DNA from 2 places in the Allobosea sp. 10L422 genome. Region 2 is predicted to be linked to the other one. Evidence: predicted binding sites of a transcription regulator. Region 2 holds the regulator's gene; the other holds the start of a gene.
The links. Region 2 encodes HrcA, which represses chaperone genes, less so after heat shock. Its sites were predicted from a motif close to GTTAGCACTCNCNNNNNGNGAGTGCTAAC; they were not measured.

Region 1: groES (co-chaperone GroES) is a predicted target of HrcA. The motif match lies at 4,167-4,195, and genes of this name have one in related genera.

What each region holds. Positions count from the first base shown of each region.
Region 1 covers NZ_JBFTJI010000006.1:69,591-75,624, forward strand. The annotation lists gene AC1DEZ_RS13760 (branched-chain amino acid ABC transporter substrate-binding protein) at 1-813, opposite strand, end outside; gene phnD (phosphate/phosphite/phosphonate ABC transporter substrate-binding protein) at 989-1,903, opposite strand; gene groL (chaperonin GroEL) at 2,124-3,761, opposite strand; gene groES (co-chaperone GroES) at 3,816-4,103, opposite strand; gene AC1DEZ_RS13780 (MarR family winged helix-turn-helix transcriptional regulator) at 4,332-4,799, shown strand; gene AC1DEZ_RS13785 (PaaI family thioesterase) at 4,895-5,377, shown strand; gene AC1DEZ_RS13790 (DMT family transporter) at 5,364-6,034, opposite strand, start outside.
Region 2 covers NZ_JBFTJI010000008.1:128,485-134,518, reverse strand. The annotation lists gene rph (ribonuclease PH) at 59-775, opposite strand; gene hrcA (heat-inducible transcriptional repressor HrcA) at 917-2,002, shown strand; gene AC1DEZ_RS17090 (DUF3297 family protein) at 2,150-2,404, shown strand; gene AC1DEZ_RS17085 (C40 family peptidase) at 2,553-3,761, shown strand; gene AC1DEZ_RS17080 (N-acetylmuramidase domain-containing protein) at 3,777-5,042, shown strand; gene AC1DEZ_RS17075 (hypothetical protein) at 5,042-5,470, shown strand; gene AC1DEZ_RS17070 (N-acetyltransferase family protein) at 5,486-6,022, opposite strand; gene AC1DEZ_RS17065 (helix-turn-helix domain-containing protein) at 6,019-6,034, opposite strand, start outside.

The DNA.
Region 1 (6,034 bases), on a different contig from region 2:
GGTGAAGAGCGTGCCCGTGGCGTGATCGCCGCCGATCGCCGCGAACTCCGTGTTGGAGAGACCCTCGCCGCCGATGATCGTGGCCTTGACGCCGGCATCGGCGAGCTGGCGCGAGAGCAGGCCACCCTCGGGGTGGTAGCCACCGAAATAGATCAGATCGACATTGGCGGCCTTGAGGCGCGTCACGACGGCCGAGAGATCCTTGTCGCCGGGGTTGACGGTCAGCGCGACGACTTCCTTGAGCCCGCCGGCATTGATGCCCTTCTGGAAGGCGTCGGCGAGGCCCTTTCCGTAAGTGCCCTTGTCGTGGACGATCGCGATCTTCTTGTCCTTCAGGTTCTTCAGGACATAGGCGGCGGCGATCTCCGCCTGCTGGTCGTCACGGCCACAGGTCCGGAAGACATTGGTCAGGCCGCGCGTGGTCAGGGCCGGCGAGGTTGCGGTCGGCGTCACCATCAGCACGCCGCTTTCGGAGAGCACGTCGGAAACCGCCATGGCGACGCCCGAGGTCACCGGACCCACCACGAACTTGACCTTCTCGCCGACGAGGAGGTTGGCGGATGAGACGCCCTGCTTGGGATCGCCGGCATCGTCGGCGAGCTTCAGCACGAGCTTCTCGCCGAGCACGCCACCATTCTTGTTGATGACGTCGACGGCGGTCTGGGCACCGTTCTTCACCTGATCGCCATAGGCGGCGACAGGGCCGGTCAGCGGCGCGATGAGGCCGATCGTGATGTCGGCCTGGGCGGCCTGGGCCGAGAGGAACAGCGTAGCGGCCAGCGCGACGCCGGAGAGGAAGTGGGACTTTTTCATCTGCATCTCCCTACGACATGCAATTTATGCGCGCGATCCCGCCGGGGATCGCTTGTCGCCTGTATAGGCCAGGGGCGACCCGAGGGACACTGCCCGCATTTTCATCAGGCACGGCGACAAACGCATGGCAATGCCATGGCGGGCTTGGGGAGCTTGCGGGTGGCTCGGAAAGGCCTCAGCCGCTCCGCGCCTTGCGCTGAGCCTCCAGCTCTTCGGTGACGGCGATGACGTCAAGATAATCCTCATGGCGCGCGGGCGCATAGCGCGAGACATGGCCGTCGGTGAAGGTCTTCCAGACGTCCGGAGCGGCCTCTTTCATCGCGCTCATCGCGGCGACGAAGTCGTCCTTGAGACCCTGCGGCAGGTTGGCGCGCGTCGAAAACGGGCTGGAGGGGATCAGTGGCGAGGTCCAGAGCACGCGGGTCGAGCCGGCCTGGATCATGCCGCGTTGGGCGAGGCGCTGGGCGACGCCGGACTCGGTATTGACCTGATAGGTCGCGACGACGTCGAACTGGCCCCGCACCAGCGCCAATACGGAGTTGTCGTGCCCGCCGGAAAAGACCGTGCCGCTGAAATGAGCTTTCGGGTCGAAACCTTGCTTGCGCAGAAAATAGGCGGGGAAGGCGTATCCGGAGGTCGAGTTCGGATCGGCGAAGGCCATGACCTTGCCCTTGAGATCGGCAAGGTTCTGGTAGGGGCTCTCCGCGCGGACCAGCAGCACCGAATAGTACCCCTCCTGCCCGTGGTTATCGACATCGCGGAGCAGCGGCTGGAGCTTGTCGCCCAGCACGCGGCGCCCGAGCGCGTAGACCGCGGGCCCGAACCGGGCGAAGTCGACCTGATCGGCCCGCATCGCCTCGACAAGACCGGCATAGTCCGAAACTCGGAAGAACCGCACGGGCACGCCGAGACGCTGCGATAGGTAGTCGACCATCGGCTGGGTGCGGGCGACGGCACCCGCTTCGTTCTCGGCGGAAGAGACGCCGAAGCGCACCTCCTTGATGCTCTGTCGCCAGTCCGGCGCCTGCGCGAAAGCAGGGACGGCGGTCGTGGCGGCAAGGCCGGCGAGGACTGAGCGGCGTGTCGGCATGATGCCTCCCAGGGTACGCGAATGAATTGACCGCGGTTGGGTGCATGCATCAGGCGACGGCTGGATGGCGGTGGATGACGGCGCCGTGAAACGCAGAAGGCCCGGCTTGCGCCGGGCCTTCCGTGGTCTCGCCGGGAGCGGTGGATCAGAAGTCCATGCCGCCACCGAAACCGGGCGTGCCCGGTTTCGGCAGTCAAAGCGCTTGAGCGCCTGGACTTCCTCAGAAGTCCATGCCGCCCATGCCGCCGCCGCCCATCGGGGGCATCGGGGCGTCCTTCTTCGGCAGGTCGGCGACCATCGCCTCGGTGGTGATCAGCAGGCCCGCGATCGAAGCCGCGTCCTGGATCGCCGTGCGCACGACCTTGGTCGGGTCGATGATGCCAGCCTTGACCAGATCGCCGTACTCGCCGGTCTGGGCGTTGTAGCCGTAGGAGTAGTCCTTCGACTCGAGCAGCTTGCCGATCACGACCGCGCCGTCATCGCCGGCGTTGTCGACGATCTGGCGGGCCGGAGCGGCGATCGCCTTGCGGACGATCTCGACGCCGGTCTTCTGGTCGTCGTTCTGGGTCTTGATGCCCTTGACCGAGGACAGGGCGCGCAGGAGCGCAACGCCACCGCCGGGAAGGATGCCTTCTTCGACCGCAGCGCGGGTCGCGTTCAGAGCATCGTCGACGCGGTCCTTCTTCTCCTTGACCTCGACCTCGGTCGCGCCGCCGACGCGGATGACCGCGACGCCGCCGGCGAGCTTGGCCAGACGCTCCTGGAGCTTCTCACGGTCGTAGTCCGAGGAGGTCTCCTCGATCTGGGCCTTGATCTGGCCGACGCGAGCCTCGATGTCCTTCTTCTTGCCGGCGCCGTCGATGATCGTGGTGTTCTCCTTCTCGATGCGCACGCGCTTGGCGCGGCCGAGCATGTTGAGCGTCACGGTCTCGAGCTTGATGCCGAGGTCTTCCGAGATCATCTGGCCGGCGGTCAGGATCGAGATGTCCTCGAGCATGGCCTTGCGGCGATCACCGAAGCCCGGAGCCTTGACGGCCGCGACCTTCAGGCCGCCACGGAGCTTGTTGACGACGAGCGTGGCCAGAGCCTCGCCCTCGACGTCCTCGGCGATGATGAGGAGCGGCTTGCCGGTCTGAACGACGGCCTCGAGGATCGGCAGCATCGCCTGGAGCGAGGACAGCTTCTTCTCGAAGACGAGGATGTAGGGGTCGTCGAGCTCGGCGACCATCTTCTCGGAGTTGGTGATGAAGTACGGCGAGAGGTAGCCACGGTCGAACTGCATGCCCTCGACGACGTCGAGCTCGGTCTCGGCGGTCTTGGCTTCCTCGACGGTGATGACACCCTCGTTGCCGACCTTCTGCATGGCCTTCGAGATCATCTCGCCGACCGACGAGTCGCCGTTGGCCGAGATGGTGCCGACCTGCGCGACTTCCGCGTTCGAGGTGACCTTCTTCGAGTTCTTCTTGAGATCGGCGACGATGGCCTCGACAGCGAGGTCGATGCCGCGCTTCAGGTCCATCGGGTTCATGCCGGCCGCAACCGACTTGGCGCCTTCACGGACGATCGCCTGGGCGAGAACGGTGGCGGTGGTGGTGCCGTCGCCGGCATGGTCGTTCTGGCGCGAAGCGACTTCGCGGACCATCTGGGCGCCCATGTTCTCGAACTTGTCGGAAAGCTCGATCTCCTTGGCGACGGTGACGCCGTCCTTGGTGATGCGCGGAGCGCCGAACGACTTCTCGATCACGACGTTGCGGCCCTTCGGACCCAGCGTGACCTTCACGGCATTGGCGAGGACATCCACGCCGCGCAGCATCTTGTCGCGGGCTTCAGTGCCGAATTTGACGTCTTTGGCAGCCATGAGAGCTACTCCTTGGACTGAAATTGAAAAGTTGAGAAAGCGGTCAGGCGGCTATCAGCCGACGACGCCCATGATGTCGGATTCCTTCATGATCAGGAGGTCCTGACCATCGATCTTGACCTCGGTGCCCGACCACTTGCCGAACAGGACGCGGTCGCCCTTCTTGACGTCGAGGGCAACGAGCTTGCCGGCCTCGTCACGCGCGCCGGAGCCGACGGCGATGACCTCGCCCTCCTGGGGCTTTTCCTTGGCGGTCTCGGGGATGATGATGCCGCCCTTGGTCTTCTCTTCGCTGTCAAGGCGGCGGACCACGACGCGGTCATGCAACGGACGGAACTTCATGGTTCTGTCTTCCTCTCGGTCTTATTCGGTTCGGGCGCCGCTGATGGACACCCGGGGGAGGCTGTTAGCAGTCAGCGAATGAGAGTGCTAACAGATGGCGGGGAGATAGGCTCGGGGTCCCGGAGAGTCAAGGAAGCCTGCGACAACAAAGTGAACGTCGCCGGATGCGGCACCGCAGCCCTTCGCCTTCCAGCTGCCGCACGCGCTAGAACACGCTAAGATGGCTGAATGACGACACTCCCTCCCCCGCCTGCGCCCGATCCGCGCCTCGACGATATCGCCCGATCCTGCGTGGCGCTGCATGTCCGGATGACGGCCCGCGCCGTCACCCGTGCCTATGACGAGGCAATGCGGCCGAGCGGGTTGAAGATCACCCAGTTCGTGCTGCTCTCGGCGCTGAGCACCGGACATTGGAAGTCGATCACCGAGCTGGCCGAGCGCTTTGCCCTGGAGCGGACGTCGCTGACCCGCAATCTCCAGCTCCTTGCCGCCGAGGGCATGGTCGAGCCGGTCGACTGCCGCGGTCGTGCCGCTGTCTATGCGGTGACGCAGAAGGGCAGGGCGGCGATCGAGGCTGCCATCCCCTTCTGGCGGTCGGCGCAGGACAAGATCGAAGGCGGCTTCGGCGAGGAGCGCTGGCGCGAGACCCGCGACGGGCTGAAGGCGCTGCGCCGCGCCGCGCGCGATCCGCGTTGAGATATCGAGGCTCCTTCCGCACGATTCCCGTTGGCTCTGTTGACGCATTCAACGTGCTTTCTCTATCGTGCAGTTACACGAATTGAGGGGTGGTCATGGATCGAACGTTCGGAGTGGTGTCCCGCGAGGTGCTGGTCGCGGGCGATGGCCTGAGCTTCCTGCGCGGCATCATCGACGGCAGGCACCCGGCCCCGCCCTTCGCCGGGACCATGGATTTCGATCTGGTGGAGGCGGATGAAGGGCGGGTCGTCTTTGTCGGCAGGCCGTCCCCGCGCTTCTTCAACCCGCTCGGTACGATCCATGGCGGCTGGACCGCGACGATCCTCGATTCCGCCATGGCCTGCGCCGCCCATTCCACGCTCAAGCCGGGCGAGGGTTACACCACGCTCGAGATGAAGCTGAACTATGTCCGGCCGGTGATGCCGGATTCCGGCACGGTGCGCTGCGAAGGCAGGCTGATCCATCGTGGCGGTTCCGTCATCACGACGGAAGGCAATCTGCGCGACGAGCGCGGCAAGTTGCTCGCGCACGGCACCGAAACCTGCATGGTGTTTCCGGCGAAAGCTAGCGCCGGCTGACCGCGCCGGCGCCGGCCACGATCAGGAGCGCTCCGAGATAGGTCGTGTAGAGCGGCACCTCGCCGAAGAGGAAGAAGCCGAGCAGGCTCGCCCAGATCAGGGCGGTATATTCGATGGCCGCCAGCCGGGACGCCGCAGCCTTGGCATAGGCCGAGGTAAGCGTGAGATGGCCCGCGACGCCCAGCGCACCGGCGAAGAGATAGATCGCGAGATCCGCCAATGTCATCGGCACGAAGGCGAGGAATGCCGGGACGGCGAGGCACAGCGCCGGCCCGATATTCTGGAAGGCGACGATGACCGTGGGGTGCTCCCGGACCGCGATGCGCCGCAGCAGGATCAGGTTGAAGGCGTAGCTCACCGCCGAGAACAGCGCCGTGGCGACGCCGAGGCTGGCGCCGCTGACATGGCCCTGCAACCGCGGCCAGACCATGACCAGCATGCCGGCGAGGCCGAAGGCGAGCGCCTGCAGCACGCGCCGGTCGATCGTCTCCTTGAGGAGCAGGCCGCCGAGCACCGCGACGAAGACAGGGGCAAGGAACGACAGCGTCAGTGCTTCGGCGAGCGGCAGCACCGAGACCGAATAGAAGAAGCTGCCAGCCGTCAGCACGACGAGCGGGACGCGCGCGACATTGCCGATGATGCTGTCGCGCGTCGGGC
Region 2 (6,034 bases):
CTCCGCTTCGCCAAGTCCGGAATGACGGCGTTGTTTCGTTGTCTATGCGATCAATCGATCAGGCTACCGCCGCCTTCTGCAGCGCGACGAGCTTGGAAACGCCGCCCTTGGCGAGCTTGAGCAGCGCGAGCAGCTCGTCCTCCGAGAAGGGCGCGCCTTCTGCCGTGCCCTGCACCTCGACGAGGCCGCCTGCGCCGGTGATGACGAAATTCGCATCGGTCTGCGCGCCGGAATCCTCGACATAGTCGAGATCGATCACCGGGTTGCCGGCGACGATGCCGCAGGAGACGGCGGCGACATGGTCCTTCAGCGGGTGGGTACCCTTGAGGAGCCCGCGGCCTTCCATCCACTTCAGCGCATCGTGCAGGGCGACCCAGGCGCCTGTGATCGAGGCAGTGCGTGTGCCGCCATCGGCCTGCAGCACGTCGCAGTCGACGACGATCTGGCGCTCGCCGATCGCAGTCAGGTCGACGACGGCGCGAAGCGAGCGCCCGACCAGTCGCTGGATCTCCTGCGTGCGGCCGGAGGGCTTGCCGGAGGTGACCTCGCGGCGCGTGCGCTCATGCGTGGCGCGCGGCAGCATCGAATATTCGGCGGTGACCCAACCCTTGCCGGTCCCGCGCAGCCACGGCGGCCCCTTTTCCTCGACAGTCGCGGCGCACAGCACCTTGGTCTCGCCGAACGTCACCATGCAGGAGCCCTCGGCATAGCGCACCACGCCGCGTTCGAGCGTGACCTTGCGCATCTCGTCGGCGGCGCGTTTGGAGGGTCGCATGAAATGATCCTGTCTTGCGGAGAAGTGGCGGCTTTTAGGCTCTCCCGCCCGGTACGGCAAGGCAGGAGCCTTTCCGCCCCTTGATCCATGCGCATCGTATGACGACAATAGGATGGAGGAACGGTTCGCCCGTAAAGGTTCATGAGCGCCCATACCCCCCGCCCCGAGACGATCAGCAGCCTGGTCGAGACCGATCAGCGCTCGCGCGAGATCTTCCGCCAGATCGTCGACGGCTTCCTGGCGACCGGCGAGCCGGTCGGCTCGCGCAACATTGCCCGCCTGCTGCCGATGTCGCTCTCGCCCGCGACGGTGCGCAACGTCATGACCGATCTGGAGCTGGCCGGGCTGATCTACGCGCCGCATACCTCTGCGGGGCGACTTCCGACAGAAAGAGGCCTGCGCTTCTTCGTCGATGCGATGATGGAGGTCGGCAATCTCACCTCCGACGAGCGCAAGCGCATCGAGGCGCAGATCAGGGCTGCCGCAACCAACCGCAGCCTCGACCAGACGCTGACCGAAGCCTCGGCGCTCCTCTCCGGCCTGTCGCGCGGCGCCGGCGTCGTCGTCACCACCAAGGCCGACCCAAGGCTCAAGCACATCGAGTTCGTCCGGCTCGATCCCGCCCGTGCGCTGGTCGTTCTGGTCGCGGACGATGGCACCGTCGAGAACCGCCTGCTGGCGTTGCCGCCCGGCCTGCCGGCCTCGGCGCTGAGCGAGGCGGCGAACTTCCTCAACGCCCGCATCATCGGCAAGACGCTCGCCGAGCTGCGGGGCGAGATCGCGACCCAGCGCTCGCAGATGGAGCGCGAGCTCGATGCGCTGACTGCGCGCCTCGTCGAGAACGGCATCGCCACCTCGTCGGGCCCGAGCAGCGACCGCCATCTGATCGTCCGTGGCCAGGCTAACCTGCTCGAGGATCTGAAGGCGCAGGAGGATCTCGAGCGCATCCGCCTGCTCTTCGGCGATCTCGAGACCCAGACCGACATGATCGATCTTCTGTCGCGGGCGGAGGACGGCGATGGCGTGCGCATCTTCATCGGCTCGGAGAACAAGCTGTTCTCGATGTCGGGCTCCTCGATGGTGGCGGCGCCCTTCCGCGATGCCGAGCAGCGCATCGTCGGCGTCGTCGGCATCATCGGCCCGACGCGCCTGAACTATGCCCGCATCGTCCCGATGGTCGACTACACCGCCAAGGTGGTCGGCAGCCTGCTCGACGGCGAGCGTTGAGGCGAGAGCAGGGTGCAAAAATAGTGAGAACCGTTTTTTCGCGATCCTGCTCTGACTTTTGAAGACGGATTTGGCTTCCGGCGCGGATGAGGCTACCTCTGCGCGCGAAAGCGACCCGTTCGCGCCCGAACATCCAAGGCCAGAGCCATGTCAGACCAGCTTCCCGACCGCCTCTCCGTCAACCCGGACAGCCCGTTTTACGACGCCGAGGTGCTGGCGCGCGACATCGGGATCCGCTTCAAGGGCGTCGAGAAGACCAATGTCGAGGAATATTGCGTCTCCGAAGGCTGGGTGAAGGTCGCGGCCGGCGCCGCCAAGGACCGCTTCGGCCGCCCGATGACGATCACGCTCAAGGGCGCTGTCGAGCCCTATATCCGCGGCGCGGCTCAGGCCGAGGGCTGACGGAAGGTTCCCCTACGGCTGAGGAGACGAGGCGCCGGGCAGTGGCCGGCGCTCTCGGGAGCCTCTCGCATTAACGCAGTTGCCGCTACGGCATTGCGTTGAGGCGGCGTATATGCATTGATCATGCAACCAATGGTTGCGTGAGGCGATGATTCTGTCTCCTTGGTTGCTGATTGCGAACACCCTCCGAGGCATCTCCGAATACAAGGGCGCAGCCGCGGAACCGCGGATCTTGGAGATGTTCCGCCTGTCGGGGCACGGTCAGGTCCGCAGCGACGAACAGGCGTGGTGTGCGGCTTTCGTCGGTGCCTGCCTCGTGCTTTCCGGCTACGCGTCGAGCCGCTCGCTGATGGCCCGCAGCTATCTCAACCTCGGTGCGAAGCTCGAAGAGCCACGCGAAGGCTGCATCGTGGTGCTCTCGCGCAACGAGGCGAACAGCTCTTACGGGCATGTCGGCTTTTTCCTGCGCGAGGATGACGAGCACTTGTTCGTGCTCGGCGGCAATCAGAGGGACAGCGTCACGGTCTCCAGCTATTCGAAGTCCAGGCTGCTTGGTTTTCGGTGGCCAACCGAGCGGGTGCCGGTTGCGGCCAGCGGCCTCCTGCCGAACATTCTGCAGCTCGGCGTACCCGACGAGCAGATCACGACGGAGGCTTTGGAGAACGAGCAACGCGGGGTGCTCGGCGCGATCGATGGAGGGCAAGGCCTCCCCGAGTTTCTGCCCCTCGGTCCTGGCGTCAATCCAGATTTCATCGACAAGGTCGAGGCCGTCCAGAAGCTGCTGAACAAGCAAGGCTATCCGCCCGGGACCGAAGATGGCGATTACGGGCTGCGGACAATGACGGCCGTCTTCTCCTTCCAGCAGGCCAACGGCATCCCGCCGACGGGCATCGTCGATGCCTGGACCTGGTTCCAGCTCCAGAACGGGGAGCCGATGCCGCTCTGGCCGGAGCGGCGCAACGAGACGGCGCGGGAGCTGAAGCGGGAGGGCTCGCAGACGATCGCGCTGACCGACCGCGGGCGCTGGCTCGCGCTCGCGACCGCGCTGTTCGGCGTATTGGGGCTGACGGATGCGCGAACCGGCCTCTTCGAGAAGACCGGTCAGTTGGCCACCAAGGCCGAAGCAGCCGCAACGCAGGTCGTGCAATCCTCTTCGGTGACGGACTGGGTCATGCCTGCGGCCCTTGCCGACGAGGCGGGGAGCTCCCTGCCCACGATCCTGCCGGTCCTTCTGGGTGCCAGGGGCGGAGTCTGGATCATATTGATCGCGCTTGCCGTCATGCTCTGGCGCAATGCTCAGGCGACCACCGCCCAGCGTGTCGACGAACACCGGACGGGCGCGAATCTGCGTTACTGATCGAGGGGGGAGCCTATGGTCGATTTCACGCAGGACATCGTCAACGAGATCACGCGGCTGGCCCAGACACAGGGGCTGGAGCCGGCCGTAGCTCTCGCCGTCGTCGAGGTCGAGAGCAATGGTCGCGCCTTCGAGGCCGACGGCGCCACTCCCGTCTTCCTGTTCGAGAAGCATGTCTTCCATCGGCTGCTGCGCGAGGCTGCGCCATCGCTGCTGGCGCGGGCGGAAGCGGAGGGTCTCGCCATCCCGAGCTGGCAACGCGCCTCTCAATACGCCGATCAGGGGCGTGCGGGCCGTCTGAGTGTGCTGCAGCGCGCCCGGGCGATTCACGAGGAGCTCGCCAATCGCTCGGCGTCTTGGGGCCTCGGCCAGATCATGGGCTTCAACGCGGTCGCGCTGGGCTACGCCTCGGCCACCGATATGGTCGCGAGCATGGCAACGGGCGTGACCGCGCAGATCGAGGCGATGCTGCGCTTCATCGCGATGAACCCCGCGATGACGCGGGCCTTGCGGAGCCGCGACTGGGCCGGTTTCGCGTATCGCTATAATGGCAAGGGCTACGCCGCGAACCGCTACGACACGCGGCTGGAAACAGCCTACGGGGCCTGGGCGGCGCGGTTGCGCATGCCCGGTGCTGCCGCCACGGTCCTGTCCCCTTCGGTCACGCGCGGGCGGACCGAGATGGAACGCGTGCAGGAGCACCTTGCCCGTCTGGGCTATTCGGTGGGCAAGATCGACGGTCTCTTCGGTCCAATCACCTCCGGCGCCCTCTTCGCCTTCCAGATGCAGAATGGCCTGTCGGCGACGGGACAGCCCGACGATGCGACCTTGCTGGCTCTCGCGGGCGGGTTGCCGATGCCGATCGCGCGGGCGCGAGCGCAGGCGACGCCGGGAGATCTGTATGAGGATGGCGTGCCTGCCATCGTGGCCGCCGACAACAACCGCAAGGCCGCGATCGGTGTCGGCGCAGCCGGTGTCGTCGGCGGGCTGGGAGCGATCCCCGGCATCGGTCAGTCGGTCGAAGGCATTTTCAAAGCCATTTTCATGCCGGGGGCCGGAACTGGCGATGTTGCGAAATCTCTCGGCGACCTCGCTGTCGGCGCCCTGCCATATCTCGGGTCCGCTGGCCTCGTTCCGGCGGCGGCCGTCGGGGCGGGATTGTTTCTGTTTCGCAGTATCGCGGGAATTGCAGAGGAGCGCGTCGCCGACCGCCGCAAGGGCTTCGAGAGGAACTCACCGTCACGTGCGGTCTTTGCGCCGGTCGAGCACTGGAGGGGATGATGCTAGGCAGATCGATGCATGTGGCATGTCGCGGCATCGCCGTCTGCGGTGCTGTTTTCGCCGTGATCGAGCCCCTCGCCGCGGCGCCCGCCCTTTCCGATCTCAAAGGCGACTGGGTTCTCGTCGTTGAGCGCGAAGGCCATCTCGGCCTGGCGATCGATGTCGTCGGCCAAGAGGTGATGCTGCGGGAAACGATCCGCGTTGGCTATGCCGAATGCATGCTGACAGGCAGCGGCGTCCAGATAGGCGGCACCGCAAGCGCCAAGGTCAACGCCTTCGTTGTTCACTGCAGCGGCAGACGCATGTTCGGCCACCCGCGGGATTGCACGTTCAAAGCCGGCCAGTTCGCTGACATCGCCGAGGTTTCCTGCAGCACCGGCAAGCAGGCCGGTCCGACCGTCGTGCTGCGGAGGATCCGCAAGAGCTGACCTCGCAAGAGCCCCTCAGCGCAAATCCTTGTAGAAGAAGGTCGATCCGCAATCGGCCCCGCCGGGCATCAGCGCAAAGCGCGGGATGGTGCCGACCTCCGTCCAGCCGAGGCGGTTGTAGAGCCGGCGCGCGGCACCATGTTCGTCGGTGTCGAGCACGAGCAGATTGCGGCCCATGTCCCGCGCCGCCGCCTCGGCATGCCGCATCAGCGCTTCGCCGATGCCTTGTCGGCGCGCGCGTGAATGCACCAGCACCTTGGCGATCTCCGCCCGGTGCGGCTGGTTCGGCTTGCCGATCAGATGCAATTGCGCCGTGCCGACGAGGCCCCCGGCAGTTCGTGCAACGAACAGGGTGACCTGCCGGCTTGCGACGCCGGCTGCGACATCGCGCCAGAAGCGCTCATAATCCGCCAGAGTGTTCCGATCCATGAAGCCGACGGAGGCGCCATTGGCGACGCAGTCGCGCAGGATTTCGGTAAGCGCGGGAATGGCTGCCTCGATAGCGCCGGCATCGAGCGTTTCGACGGCGACGGTGAGCGTGGTCGCGTTCATGCGGTATGTCCC